DNA from 2 places in the Streptomyces sp. NPDC056296 genome. Region 2 is predicted to be linked to the other one. Evidence: riboswitches for the same ligand, from Rfam matches in the RefSeq annotation. Region 2 holds a riboswitch; the other holds the start of a gene.
The links. A riboswitch is a leader RNA that binds a small molecule or an ion and turns the genes downstream of it on or off. The one in region 2 is predicted to bind cobalamin.

Region 1 (7,061 bases), on a different contig from region 2:
ATGCCGATGAAGGAGCCGACGTTGCCCTTGGCGAAGACCTCACCCTGCTGCGGGGTGGCCTCGTCCTTGTCCTTGGGCGCCTTGGAGAGGGACTGGAACTTCTTGTAGGTCTCCATCGCGGCGGCGATCTTCGGGTCGTCCAGGTTGGAGACGTACTTGTCGCCGTCCTTCTTGACCAGTTCGGCGCCCTCGCCGATCGCCAGACCGACGAAGTGGTACCAGTTCTGGCCCGGCAGGTAGATCGGCTCGGCGTCGGTCTTCTCACCGATCGTCTTGAGGGCGCTGTAGAACTCGTCGCGGGTCTTGGGCGTCTCCTTGATGCCCGCGTCCGCCCAGACCTTCTTGTTGTAGACGACCACGCGGTTGACCACGAACCACGGTGCCGCGTACTGCTTGCCCTCGAAGACGGAGGACTCGTTGATGGACTCGGTCCAGTCCTTGCCGATCTCGGCCTTGAGGTCGGTGAGGTCCGCGAGACCACCGGTCTTGGCGTACGCCGGGGTCTGGGTGTTGCCGACCTCGAAGACGTCCGGGGGGTTCTCCTCGGAGAGCGCGGTGGTCAGCTTCTGCTGAATACCGTTCCACGTCTGGATCTCGAACTTGACCTTGGCCTTGGTCTTCGCCTCGAACTCCTTGGCGAGGTCCGCCTGCCAGTCGTCGGGCGAGGATCCGTCCATCACCCACACGGTGAGCGTCTCGCCGGCGTAACCGTCCGCCCCGGCCTTCTTGCCGTCGTCGCCGCTGTCGCCCCCGCATGCCGCGATCGAGACCATCATGCCCGCGATACCGATCGCGGTTATCAGCTTGCGCTTCACGCCAACCCTCCTCAGGGATGCCACACAACCCCCCTGCCTCCCCGCGGTTGCTCGTCGACGCGGACCGCCCATGGGGCCGGGACCTGGACCAATGGTGTAGACCAGTACGGGGAGCTTGGCCCAGACCAATAGGGCTGTCAAGGGTGTTCAACCGGGCTCCTCGCGTCCGTGATGCGACCGAGATATGCAGGGACCTTTCATTGCGCAAGCGGCAGATCGGGCGGACCCGGACCGGATGTACCACCACCCACCGAATGACGTGCCGGTACGGTTCCGAACGCGCGTACCAGCGACGCCGGTCGGCGCTGTGGACTAGACCAACGAGGGTCCCGGAGGTATACAGAAGGGATCACGGAGCGTGCGGGGCCAACCAACCCGGCACGGAGCCGTGCCACGATGTGAGCCGTGGCCGACAGGGATAGCGGTCGCTTCGGCACCCGGAGCCGGGAAGGCAGAGCATGAGCACCGACGTCAGCAGTGCGGAGAACGAGGGTGGGGCGACCGTCCGTACCGCGCGCGTGCCCAAGTACTACCGTCTGAAGAAGCATCTGCTCGACATGACCCGGACGCAGGCGCCGGGTACGCCGGTCCCGCCGGAGCGCACGCTGGCCGCGGAGTTCGACACCTCGCGCACGACCGTGCGCCAGGCCCTTCAGGAACTGGTCGTCGAGGGCCGCCTGGAGCGCATCCAGGGCAAGGGCACCTTCGTCGCCAAGCCCAAGGTGTCGCAGGCCCTGCAACTCACCTCGTACACCGAGGACATGCGGGCGCAGGGACTCGAACCCACCTCGCAGCTGCTGGACATCGGCTACATCACCGCCGACGACCGGCTCGCCGGACTGCTGGACATCACGGCCGGCGGGCGGGTGCTGCGTATCGAGCGGCTGCGCATGGCCAACGGGGAGCCGATGGCCATCGAGACCACCCACCTCAGCGCCAAGCGCTTCCCGGCGCTGCGCCGCTCCCTGGTGAAGTACACGTCCCTCTACACCGCGCTCGCCGAGGTGTACGACGTCCATCTCGCCGAGGCCGAGGAGACCATCGAGACCTCCCTGGCCACCCCGCGCGAGGCCGGCCTGCTCGGCACCGACGTCGGCCTGCCCATGCTGATGCTCTCCCGGCACTCGCAGGACCGGACGGGCCAGCCGGTGGAATGGGTGCGCTCGGTGTACCGGGGCGACCGCTACAAGTTCGTGGCCCGACTGAAGCGGCCCCAGGACTGACGTCGGCCGCGGGGCGTTTCAGGCAAATCCCCGCACGTGTGACCGCGAAGTTGCAGTTCAGGACCGATATACGGACGAGGTCTTCCGCTGTATCGACACCGTCACCTACATTTCGTGCGCACTGCACGAGGTGATCAGCGAGGGGACGGAGCCACCGCATGTCACAAGCCCCAGAAGTGAGCAGAGGGCCGACGGTGACGCCGGTGCGCGTCGTCATCGGCCTCTGCCTTGTCGCACCGTTCGTCGCCATGCTGTGGGTCGGCTCGTACGCGAAGACGGACCCGGCCTTCATAGGCATCCCGTTCTTCTACTGGTACCAGATGGCGTGGGTGATCGTCTCCACCGTGCTCACGGTGATCGCGTACAAGCTGTGGCAGCGTGACCAGCGCGCCCGCCGGGAAGGCGGGGCCAAGTGAACGACGGCGTGAACGGCGTCGCACTCGCCGTCTTCATCTTCTTCTTCGTCCTCGTCACCGCCATGGGCTTCCTGGCCGCCCGCTGGCGCCGGGCCGCGAACGAGCAGAGCCTCGACGAGTGGGGCCTCGGCGGCCGCTCGTTCGGCACCTGGGTCACCTGGTTCCTGCTGGGCGGCGACCTGTACACCGCGTACACCTTCGTGGCCGTACCGGCGGCGATCTACGCGGCGGGCGCGGCCGGCTTCTTCGCGGTGCCGTACACGATCCTGGTCTACCCGCTGATCTTCACCTTCCTGCCGCGGCTGTGGTCGGTCTCCCACAAGCACGGGTACGTGACGACCTCGGACTTCGTACGCGGCCGGTTCGGCTCGAAGGGGCTGTCCCTCGCGGTCGCCGTCACCGGCATCCTCGCCACGATGCCGTACATCGCGCTCCAGCTGGTCGGCATCCAGGCCGTCCTTGACGTGATGGGCGTCGGCGGCGGGAAGGACACCAACTGGTTCATCAAGGACCTGCCGCTGCTGATCGCCTTCGGTGTGCTGGCGGCGTACACCTACTCGTCGGGACTGCGCGCGCCCGCGCTGATCGCGTTCGTGAAGGACACGCTGATCTACATCGTGATCGCGGTGGCGATCATCTACATCCCGATCAAGCTCGGCGGGTTCGACGACATCTTCGCCGCGGCGAACGACAAGTTCAGCGAGTCGGGCAAGGGCGGACTGGTGCCGGACCACGGCGGCCAGTGGACATACGCCACCCTGGCGCTCGGCTCGGCGCTCGCGCTCTTCATGTACCCGCACTCGATCACCGCGACGCTGTCCTCGCGCAGCCGTGAGGTGATCCGCCGCAACACCACGATCCTGCCGCTGTACTCGCTGATGCTGGGCCTGCTCGCGCTGCTGGGCTTCATGGCGATCGCGGCCGGGGTCAAGGTGGAGAACGGGCAGCTGGCGATCCCGCAGCTGTTCGAGAACATGTTCCCGGACTGGTTCGCCGGCGTGGCCTTCGCGGCGATCGGCATCGGCGCCCTGGTCCCGGCGGCGATCATGTCGATCGCGGCCGCGAACCTCTTCACCCGCAACATCTACAAGGACTTCATCAAGCCGGACGCCACCCCGGCCCAGGAGACGAAGGTCTCCAAGCTGACGTCCCTGCTGGTGAAGGTGGGCGCGCTGGTCTTCGTCCTCGGCATGGACAAGACGGTCGCGATCAACTTCCAGCTGCTCGGCGGCATCTGGATCCTGCAGACCTTCCCGGCGCTGGTCGGCGGCCTGTTCACCCGCTGGTTCCACCGCTGGGCGCTGCTCGGCGGCTGGGCGGTCGGCATGATCTACGGCACGGCCGCCGCCTACGGTGTCGCCTCGCCGACGCAGAAGCACTTCGGCGGCTCCTCCGAGGAGATCCCGGGCATCGGCGAGATCGGCTACATCGGCCTCACCGCCTTCGTGCTGAACGTCGTGGTCACCGTGGTCCTGACCTTCGTCATGCGGGCTCTCAAGGCGCCCGACGGCGTCGACGAGACCAAGCCGAGCGACTACACGGCGGACGCGGGCGACCCCGGCGTCGAGGTGGAGCTGCCGCCGGCCACGGCGGGCACCTCGCACTGATCGCCGTCCCTGCTACGCGGCGGGCCGTCGGAGAAATCCGGCGGCCCGTTGTCGTACCCGTCGGGCACACTCGTCGTCATGGACTTCGTGATCCGGCAGGCGGCGGCGGACGAGTACGGCACCGTCGGTGAGATCACCGCGCAGGCCTATCTACAAGACGGCCTCCTGGACTTCGGGGAGAGCGACGCGTACCTCGGCGAACTGAGGAACGTGGCCAAGCGGGCGGCGGCCGCCGAGGTGCTGGTCGCCGCGGCGGACGGCCGGGTGCTCGGCGGCGTGACCTTCGTGCCGTCCGGCGGCCCCATGGCCGACATCGCCCGGCCCGGCGAGGCCGAGATACGGATGCTCGCCGTCGCCCGCGAGGCACGCGGACGCGGGGTGGGCGAGGCCCTCGTACGGACCTGCGTCGACCGGTCCCGGGCCGTCGAGGGCTGCGCGCGCGTCGTGCTGTCCACCCAGCGCACCATGCGCAGCGCCCACCGCCTCTACGAACGGATGGGCTTCGCCCGCACACCCGACCGCGACTGGAACCCGCTGCCGGAGCTCGACGACATCACGCTCCTCACCTATGAACTGACGCTCTGACACCAGCGCCACCCCTCAACGGCCCCTCCGCGACACAACATCTGGGGGTGCTCGCCGAACCCGGCACAAGATGTATGCTCGTGCTCGCTGTCGCCGCAGGGGAATCCGGTGCGAATCCGGAACTGTCCCGCAACGGTGTACTTGTGTGTATCCGCGCGTCTCCGCACGTGTGCACACGCATGTCCAGTCCGAGGACCTGCCGACAGTGCGCCCGTACCGTCCCGGTCCGGGTGCCTGACGTCCGGGCCTCGTGGAGTGGGCCGGTGGACGCGACGCCGCGTGCGCTCGTGAGCTGCCCCTGCCCTCCCCCAGGCCCCGTGCCGAGCGAGGGAGTGCCCCCACGTGACCATCGCGCCAGCCGACCCGGTTTCAGCGACCCCGGCGACGACTTCAGCGGCCCCGGTGACCGAGCGGCCCGACGGGCCCGGTGCCGCGTTGCTGCGGAACCTGACCGAGCTGACCGCCGACCTCCCGGGCGCCGACCCGGGCCGGGTCGCCGCCGCCGCACTGCGCGGCCGGTCCGCCCGTGCGGACGAGTCCGAGCTGCGGGAGCTCGCCACGGAGGCGGCGGCCGGGCTCATCTCGGAGGACCCGGTCTACTCCAGGCTGGCCGCCCGGCTGCTGACCATCGGCATCCGCGCCGAGGCCGCCTCGCAGGGCGTCACCTCGTTCACCGGGTCGGTCGCCACCGGTCACCGCGAGGGCCTGATCGCCGACCGCACCGCCGAGTTCGTACGGCTGCACGCGGACCGCCTGGACGCGCTGATCGACCCGGCCGCCGACGACCGCTTCGGCTACTTCGGCCTGCGCACCGTGTACAGCCGCTACCTGCTCCGGCACCCGATCACCCGCGAGGTCGTCGAGACGCCCCAGCACTTCATGCTGCGGGTGGCCGCCGGACTCGCCGAGGACGACAGCACGCGTTCGGCCGACGAGGTGGCCGCGCTGTACGGGCTGATGAGCAGCCTCGACTACCTGCCCTCCTCCCCCACCCTGTTCAACTCCGGTACCCGGCACGCCCAGATGTCGTCCTGCTACCTCCTGGACTCCCCCAAGGACGAGCTGGACTCCATCTACGACCGCTATCACCAGGTCGCCAACCTCTCCAAGCACGCCGGCGGCATCGGCATCGCCTACTCCCGTGTCCGCGCCCGGGGTTCGCTGATCCGCGGCACCAACGGTCACTCCAACGGCATCGTCCCGTTCCTGAAGACGCTGGACGCCTCGGTCGCCGCCGTGAACCAGGGCGGCCGGCGCAAGGGCGCGGCGGCGGTCTACCTGGAGACCTGGCACGCCGACATCGAGGAGTTCCTGGAGCTGCGGGACAACACCGGTGAGGACGCCCGCCGCACGCACAACCTGAACCTCGCGCACTGGGTGCCGGACGAGTTCATGCGCCGGGTGGACGCCGACGGACCGTGGTCGCTGTTCTCGCCCGCCGACGTGCCCGAGCTGGTCGACCTGTGGGGCGCGGAGTTCGACGCCGCGTACCGCGAGGCCGAGGCCGCGGGGCTGGCCCGCAAGACCCTCCCCGCCCGTGAGCTGTACGGCCGCATGATGCGCACCCTCGCGCAGACCGGCAACGGCTGGATGACCTTCAAGGACACCGCCAACCGCACCGCCAACCAGACCGCGGAGCCCGGTCACGTCGTCCACTCCTCCAACCTCTGCACGGAGATCCTGGAGGTCACGGACGACGGGGAGACGGCGGTCTGCAACCTGGGCTCGGTGAACCTGGGCGCCTTCGTGGACCCGGCTTCCCGGGACATCGACTGGGAGCGCCTGGACGCCACCGTCCGCACCGCCGTCACCTTCCTCGACCGGGTCGTCGACATCAACTTCTACCCGACCGAGCAGGCGGGCCGCTCCAACGCCCGCTGGCGTCCGGTGGGCCTCGGCGCGATGGGCCTCCAGGACGTCTTCTTCCAGCTGGGCCTGCCCTTCGACTCGCCCGAGGCGAAGGCCCTCTCCACCCGCATCGCCGAGCGCATCATGCTCGCCGCGTACGAGACCTCCGCCGACCTCGCCGAGCGCAACGGCCCGCTGCCGGCCTGGGAGAAGACCCGTACCGCCCGGGGGGTGCTGCACCCCGACCACTACGGCGTCGAGCAGGCCTGGCCGGAGCGCTGGGCGGCCCTGCGCGAGCGCATCGCCGCGACCGGCCTGCGCAACTCCCTGCTCCTCGCGATCGCCCCGACGGCGACCATCGCCTCCATCGCGGGCGTCTACGAGTGCATCGAGCCGCAGGTGTCCAACCTGTTCAAGCGCGAGACGCTGTCGGGCGAATTCCTCCAGGTCAACTCCTACCTGGTGGACGACCTCAAGCGACTCGGCGTGTGGGACGCCCGCACCCGCGAGGCGCTGCGCGAGGCGGGCGGCTCGGTGCAGGACTTCACCTGGATCCCCGAGGACGTC
Region 2 (7,061 bases):
GTCTGATCTGACCGGTCGCCGGCTCGGTGAAGGAGAGGTTCGCGGGCGCGGTCGGGGCCTGTGTGTCGCCGGTCGCCGGGCCGTAGACCTCCAGCTCGGAGACCTGGGCGGCCGGCTGACCGGTGTTGGCCGTCACCAGGACGCGCACGTACCGCGTGGTCGTCGCGTCGAAGGTGATCGTGGCCGACTGGCCGCCCGCCGCGTCGAAGGCGTACGCCTTGGAGGCGGTCAGGTCGGTGAAGTCCGAGCCGTTGTCACTGCTCTGGATCTTCAGGGTCTGGCTGCGGGCCGGCCAGCCGTCCGGCAGGCGCAGCACGACGCGGTCGATCCGCCGGGACGAGCCGAGGTCGGCCTGGAGCCACTGGGGCAGGTCGTTGTTGGAACTCTCCCAGTAGGTGGCCTTGTTGCCGTCGTTTCCGTTCCCGGGCGTGTACGCCCCCGTGGAGCTGCTTGCCGTCAGCCGGCGGCCGGCGGCGAGGTTCGTGGACGCCTCCCCGGCCGCGTGCACTTCGAGCTCGGAGAGCTGGGCCGCCTGCCACCCGGTGTTCGCCGTGACATCGATCCGCACGAACCGCGTCCGAGTGGCGGGGAAGCTCACGGTGACCGTGTTGCCCGACCCCGGGCTGAAGGCGTAGGTGGCGGAACTCTTCAGTGTGCTGAAGCTCGTGCCGTCGGCGCTGCCCTGTACCGAGAGCGTCTGGTCGCGTCGCTCCCAGCCGGCGGGCAGTCTCAGGACGACCTCGTCGATCCGCTCGGTGGCACCGAGGTCGGTCTGCACCCACTGGGGCAGGCTGCCGCCGCCGCTCTGCCAGTACGAACCCTGGTTGCCGTCGGTGATGTTGGCGGCGCCGTACTCGCCGTGCGAGCTGCTCGCCGCCGTGGCGTCTCCCACGGCGATGTTGGGGCCACCCGCTGCCGTGGCCGACAGCAGCGGTCCTCCCAACGCCAGGAGACTGGTCGCGACCACGGTGCACAGGGCACGTGATCTCCAGTTCCGGTTTCTCATCTGTTCTGTCCCCGATCTCCGCCTCGCGCCGCATGGCCACGAGGCACGGCTCAGTCGGATGCGCTCATCAGGTAGACACTCAATGTTCTCCGTCATTTACGTTGAGCGCTCAGAGAGTTGCAGAGAACTGTCGAGTCGTCCACAGGAAAGGCAGGGCGATCTCAGCGCCGTGCGCAGCGGAGTGTTCTCTGTGATGACCGGGAGATCCCCGGTTGATGCCCCGGATCAGGGGCTTTCACGGGCTACGTCGGGTAGCCGCAAGCCACTGCCATTTCCCGCAAGATGCTTGCGGCCAGGGAGCCGGGGTGGGCGTCGTCCTGCTACTTGGCGGATGCCTGTGCGGTGGAGCCGCGGACGACGAGTTCGGGTTCGAAGAGCAGCTCGCCGTGGGGGACTTCGGTGCCCTGGATCTGTGCGCAGAGGAGGTCGACGGCGGCGCGTCCCATGGCCTCGATGGGCTGGCGGACGGTGGTGAGCGGGGGTTCGGTGCAGGTCATGAAGGCGGAGTCGTCGTAGCCGACGACGGAGATGTCGTGGGGGACGTGGAGTCCGCGTCGGCGGGCGGCGCGGACGGCGCCGAGGGCGAGGGGGTCGCTGGCGCAGATGATGCCGGTGACTCCGCGTTCCAGCAGGCGTGAGGCGGCTGCCTGGCCGCCTTCCAGGGAGAACATGGCCCGCTCGACGAACTCCTCGGGAAGTTCCGTGTGCATGGCCTCGGCCGCTTGCCGGGCGGCGGCCAGCTTCCTGCGGGAGGGGATGTGGTCGGAGGGGCCGAGCACCAGGCCGATGCGCTCGTGACCGAGGGACGCGAGGTGTCGCCAGGACTGCTCGACGGCCACGGCGTCGTCGCACGCGATGCACGGGAAGTGGAGGTTCTCGATGGAGGCGTTGATCAGCACCACCGGGATGTTGCGTTCCGCGAGCAGCCGGTAATGGTCGTGCGGGGCGTCGGCCTGGGCGAACAACCCGCCCGCGAAGACGACACCCGACACCTGCTGCTGCAGCAGCAGCTCGACGTAGTCGGCCTCGGAGACGCCGCCCTTGGTCTGGGTGCACAGCACCGGCGTCAGCCCCTGCTGGGCCAGGGCACCGCCGATGACCTCGGCGAAGGCGGGGAAGATCGGGTTCTGCAACTCCGGCAGCACCAGCCCCACCAGCCGCGCGCGCTCACCCCGCAACTGCGTCGGCCGCTCGTACCCGAGAACATCCAACGCACTCAGCACCGACTGCCGGGTCGCCTCGGAAACACCGGGCTTGCCATTGAGCACCCGGCTGACCGTGGCCTCGCTGACCCCAACCTTCTTGGCCACCTGGGCAAGTCGTCGCGTCACATCCGCAAGGCTAACGCAAGCTCCGTAAGCGGCTTGCTCTCCAGACGCATTGGGATGTTTGCTCCGACTGTGCAGCGTATGCCCCTTTCAGTCCACCCTGACCCGGGCGACGACCGGAAGGTGATCGCTTCCGGTGGCGGGGAGGGTGCGGATGTGGCCGACGGTCGCGGAGCGGGCCATGACCTGGTCGATCCGGGCCACCGGGAAGGTGGCGGGGAAGCTGAGCGCGAGGCCCCGCTCGGCCACGTTCAGGTGCGTCGTCAGCGGATCCAGCGCGCGGTCGTCGACCGTGCCGTTGAGGTCGCCCAGCAGGACGATCCGGCTCAGTCGCTCGGCCGCGACGGCGTCGCCCAGCAGGCCGGCGCTCTCGTCCCGCCAGGACGACGCGAGGCCGCTCGCCCGGACGCGGACCGAGGGCAGGTGCGCGACGTACACGGCGATCTCACCGTGCGGCGTGTGCACCGAGGACCGCAGTCCGCGGTTCCACTCCTCCGTGATGCCCCGGGGCTTGATGTCGAGCGGCCGGGCACCGGTGAGCGGATGCCTCGACCAGAGTCCGACCGTGCCCTGAACCGTCCGGTACGGGTACTCCGCGGCGAGAGTCTTCTCGTACACGTCCAGTGCCGGCGGCACCAGCTCCTGGAGCGCGATGAGGTCGGGCCCGGCATCGGCCAGTGCACGGGCCGTGCCCGCGGGGTCGGTGTTCTCGTCGCTGACGTTGTGCTGCACCACGACCAGGTCGGCGGCGCCGGGCTCCGGCGCGGGCAGGAGCAGTCCGCCGAAGAGGTACGTCCAGGCAGCCAGCGGCAGGAGCAGCGCCACCAGCGCGACGGCCGAGCGGCGCAGCAGCGCGAGGAGGAGCAGCACCACGATCACCAGGCCGAGCCACGGCAGGAACGATTCCAGCAGACTGCCCAGCCCGCCCACCGCATTGGGGACCACCCCGTGGAGCACCAGCAGGGCGGCCGTCAGCACCGCCGCCCCGGCGAGCACTCGCCCCCGCGCCCACACCGACCTGCCCCGCGTTTCCGTTCGTTCGACCATCGTTCCCGTCCACTCGTCCTTGCTCGTCAGGACGCCGCACCAGGTGGATCGGGTTCCGGTGCGGGGAGGCGCGAACGTTCCCGTGCTGCAAGAAGAACCGGAAAGTTGCAGAAATGACGCCACGTCACGTCCCGGCAGTCGGCCTCGTTCAAAGCCTTGACCGGTACAGAACAGTGCCCTTACGGTCACGACCGCAACACCTTGCAGTCATCTTGCAGAAATGTATTGCAAGGGTGCGCCGACTCCCCAGTCAGCCATCGATCGGCATCCAGGACACCCGCATCCTCACACGGGAGACTCCATGCACAGGAGCATCAGCAGAGCGCGAAGAAACACCGCCGCAGCACTTGCACTCACCGCCGGCGTGGCCGGCAGCCTCCTCACCACCGCGGTACCGGCGCAGGCTTCCCCGCCCGGCGACAAGGACGTCACCGCGGTGATGTTCGAATGGAAGTTCAGTTCGGTCGCCAAGGCGTGCACCGACACCCTCGGCCCGGCCGGCTACGGCTTCGTCCAGGTCTCCCCGCCTCAGGAGCACATCCAGGGCGGGCAGTGGTGGACCTCCTACCAGCCGGTCAGCTACAAGATCGCGGGCCGCCTCGGTGACCGCGGACAGTTCAAGAGCATGGTCGACACGTGTCACGCGGCGGGTGTGAAGGTCGTCGCCGACTCGGTCATCAACCATATGTCGGCCGGGAACGGCACCGGAACCGGCGGCTCGTCGTACACCAAGTACAACTATCCGGGCATCTACTCGGCGCCCGACTTCGACAACTGCACCTCGCAGATCAACGACTACCGCAACCGCTTCAACGTCCAGGAGTGCGAGCTGGTCGGGCTCGCGGACCTGGACACCGGCGAGGACTACGTCCGGGGCAGGATCGCCGGCTACCTCAACGACCTGCTGTCACTCGGCGTCGACGGCTTCCGGATCGACGCGGCCAAGCACATGGCCGCCGGAGACCTGGCCGACATCAAGTCCCGCCTCAGCAACCCGAACGTGTACTGGAAGCACGAGGCCATCCACGGTGCCGGCGAGGCCGTCTCCCCGACCGAGTACCTCGGCAGCGGCGACGTCCAGGAATTCCGCTACGGACGCGACCTCAAGCGCGTCTTCAACGGCGAGAACCTCGCGTACCTGAAGAACTTCGGCGAAGCCTGGGGCCACATGCCCTCGGACAAGTCCAACGTCTTCGTCGCCAACCACGACACCGAACGCAACGGCGAGACCCTCAGCTACAAGGACGGCGCCAACTACACCCTGGCCAACGTCTTCATGCTGGCCTGGCCGTACGGCAACCCCGACGTCCACTCCGGCTACGAGTTCTCCGACCGCGACGCGGGCCCGCCGAGCGGCGGCCAGGTGAACGCCTGCTACAGCGACGGCTGGAAGTGCCAGCACGCCTGGCGCGAGATCTCCTCCATGGTCGGCTTCCGCAACGCCGCCCGCGGCCAGTCGGTGACCGACTGGTGGGACAACGGCGGCGACCGGATCGCCTTCGGGCGCGGCTCCAAGGCGTACGTCGCCATCAACCACGAGGGCTCCTCGCTGACCCGTACGTTCCAGACGTCGCTGCCCGCCGGCGACTACTGCGACGTTCAGTCCGGCAAGGGTGTCACCGTCGACGGATCCGGCCGGTTCACCGCCACCCTCGGCGCCCACACGGCCGCGGCCCTGCACGTCAACGCCCGGAACTGCGACGGTGGCACCGCTCCCGACCCCGACCCGGTGACCTCCGGCGTGTCCTTCGCCGTCAACGCCTCCACCAACCCGGGCCAGAACATCTACGTGACCGGCAACAGGCCGGAACTGGGCAACTGGAACCCGGGCAGCGCCCTCAAGCTCGACCCGGCCGCCTATCCGGTGTGGAAACTGGACGTGGAGCTCCCCGAGGGCACGTCCTTCGAGTACAAGTACATCCGCAAGGACGAGGCAGGGAACGTGACCTGGGAAAGCGGCGCCAACCGCACCGCGACCGTCACCTCCACCAAAACCACACTCAACGACACCTGGCGCGGCTGACCCCGCCTGCCTCCTGTGGCCGTCCCCGCCTCTGTCGACGGGGACGGCCACAGCCGCCTGTGCCTTCCCCGTGGAGAGCGGGCGTGGGACAGGCGCTAAGCTGCAAGCGCCTCGCGGGGGAAGTCCGGTCGAAGTCCGGCGCTGACCCGCAACGGTAGGCGGAGCCCTCGAACAGGGTGGTTCCGTAAGCCCGATTACCCGCGGTGGTGAAGCTCCTGTCAATCGCCGTGGACTGCGAGAGGTGCTGCGCACGGCGCCCAGCGCCCGGGCCCGCTCCTTCGAACACGCAGGTGCACGGCCCGAGGCGAAAGCGATCCGCCTGTGGCCACGCTCCGCGACCGTAAACCCGTCGTACCGCACCAACGTACGAGCGGCGGACCCCCACCACCTCAGCGTGTCTCGCTGCCCCTGCTCGTGACGGCCCTGTGCGTCGCGCTCCCCGTCTCCCTGGCCTGCGGGGCGGGCATCGGGGCGTCGGGGCTCTCGTGGAGCGAGGCGCTGCACTACCTCTGGGCGGGGCTGACCGGCGGGGCCATCGCACCGGACGAGGTCTCCTCCTACACCATCGTGTGGGAACTCCGCTTCCCCCGCGCCGTGCTCGCGGCCGTCGTCGGTGCCGGTCTGGCATCCGTCGGCGTCGCCGTACAGGCCATGGTCCGCAACGCGCTCGCGGACCCGTTCGTACTCGGCATCTCCTCCGGCGCCGCCGTCGGAGCCAACGCCGTGCTCATCTTCGGCGCCTTCGGCGCTCTCGGTATCTGGGCGCTGTCCACGGCGGCGTTCGTCTCCGCGCTCGCCGCCATGACGCTGGTGTACGCGATCGCCCGGACCCCGAGGGGGCTGACGCCGCTCCGGCTGGTGCTGACCGGTACCGCGTTGTACTACGGGTTCTCGGCCGTGACCACGTTCATGGTGTTCGCCGCCGAACACGGTGAAGCGGCCCGGTCCGCGGTGATGTGGCTGCTCGGCAGTCTGGGCGGCGCGAGCTGGTCCTCCGTACCGATCGCCGCGGGCGCGGTACTCGGCGGCCTCGTCCACCTCGGCTGGTCGGCCCGGCGCCTGAACGCCCTCGCCATGGGCGACGAGACCGCTGCCGCGCTGGGCGTGGACCCCGGGCGGCTGCGCAAGGAACTGTTCCTCACCGCAGCCGCCGTCACCGGGGCCGTGGTCGCGGTCAGCGGGGCGATCGGCTTCGTGGGCCTGATGGTTCCGCACGCCGCCCGGATGCTGGTCGGGGCGGACCACCGCAGGCTGCTGGCCGTGGCCCCGCTGGCCGGCGCCGTGCTGCTGATCTGGGTGGACATCCTGTCGCGCGTGGTGCTCGCCCCGGCCGAGCTGCCGCTGGGCGTACTGACCGCCGCCATCGGCGTGCCCTGCTTCGTCCTGCTCATGCGCCGCCGCACCTACACCTTCGGAGGCGTGTGATGCAGATCGACATCGACACCGTCACAGTGGAGATCTCCGGGGCGCGCGTGCTGGAGGACGTCTCACTGCGGGCGGGCAGTGGACAGGTCGTGGGGCTCGTCGGGCCCAACGGCAGCGGCAAGTCGACCCTGTTGCGATGCGTCTACCGGGCCCTGCGTCCCACGGCGGGTGCGGTACGTCTCGGCGGTGACGACCTGGTGGCCATGAGCGCGCGCGAAAGCGCGCGCCGGCT

Region 1: it holds a riboswitch for cobalamin, as region 2 does, so the genes downstream of both, ACFCZF_RS14665 (ribonucleoside-diphosphate reductase subunit alpha) here and ACFCZF_RS32760 (FecCD family ABC transporter permease) in region 2, are expected to answer to the same signal.

Annotation. Positions count from the first base shown of each region.
Region 1 covers NZ_JBHJRX010000016.1:118,317-125,377, forward strand. The annotation lists gene ACFCZF_RS14640 (extracellular solute-binding protein) at 1-815, opposite strand, end outside; gene ACFCZF_RS14645 (GntR family transcriptional regulator) at 1,274-2,038, shown strand; gene ACFCZF_RS14650 (DUF3311 domain-containing protein) at 2,197-2,454, shown strand; gene mctP (monocarboxylate uptake permease MctP) at 2,451-4,061, shown strand; gene ACFCZF_RS14660 (GNAT family N-acetyltransferase) at 4,140-4,646, shown strand; cobalamin riboswitch at 4,704-4,865, shown strand; gene ACFCZF_RS14665 (ribonucleoside-diphosphate reductase subunit alpha) at 4,989-7,061, shown strand, end outside.
Region 2 covers NZ_JBHJRX010000058.1:641-7,701, reverse strand. The annotation lists gene ACFCZF_RS32780 (discoidin domain-containing protein) at 1-1,006, opposite strand, end outside; gene ACFCZF_RS32775 (LacI family DNA-binding transcriptional regulator) at 1,327-2,337, opposite strand; gene ACFCZF_RS32770 (endonuclease/exonuclease/phosphatase family protein) at 2,425-3,381, opposite strand; gene ACFCZF_RS32765 (carbohydrate-binding module family 20 domain-containing protein) at 3,683-5,404, shown strand; cobalamin riboswitch at 5,489-5,624, shown strand; gene ACFCZF_RS32760 (FecCD family ABC transporter permease) at 5,726-6,829, shown strand; gene ACFCZF_RS32755 (ABC transporter ATP-binding protein) at 6,829-7,061, shown strand, end outside.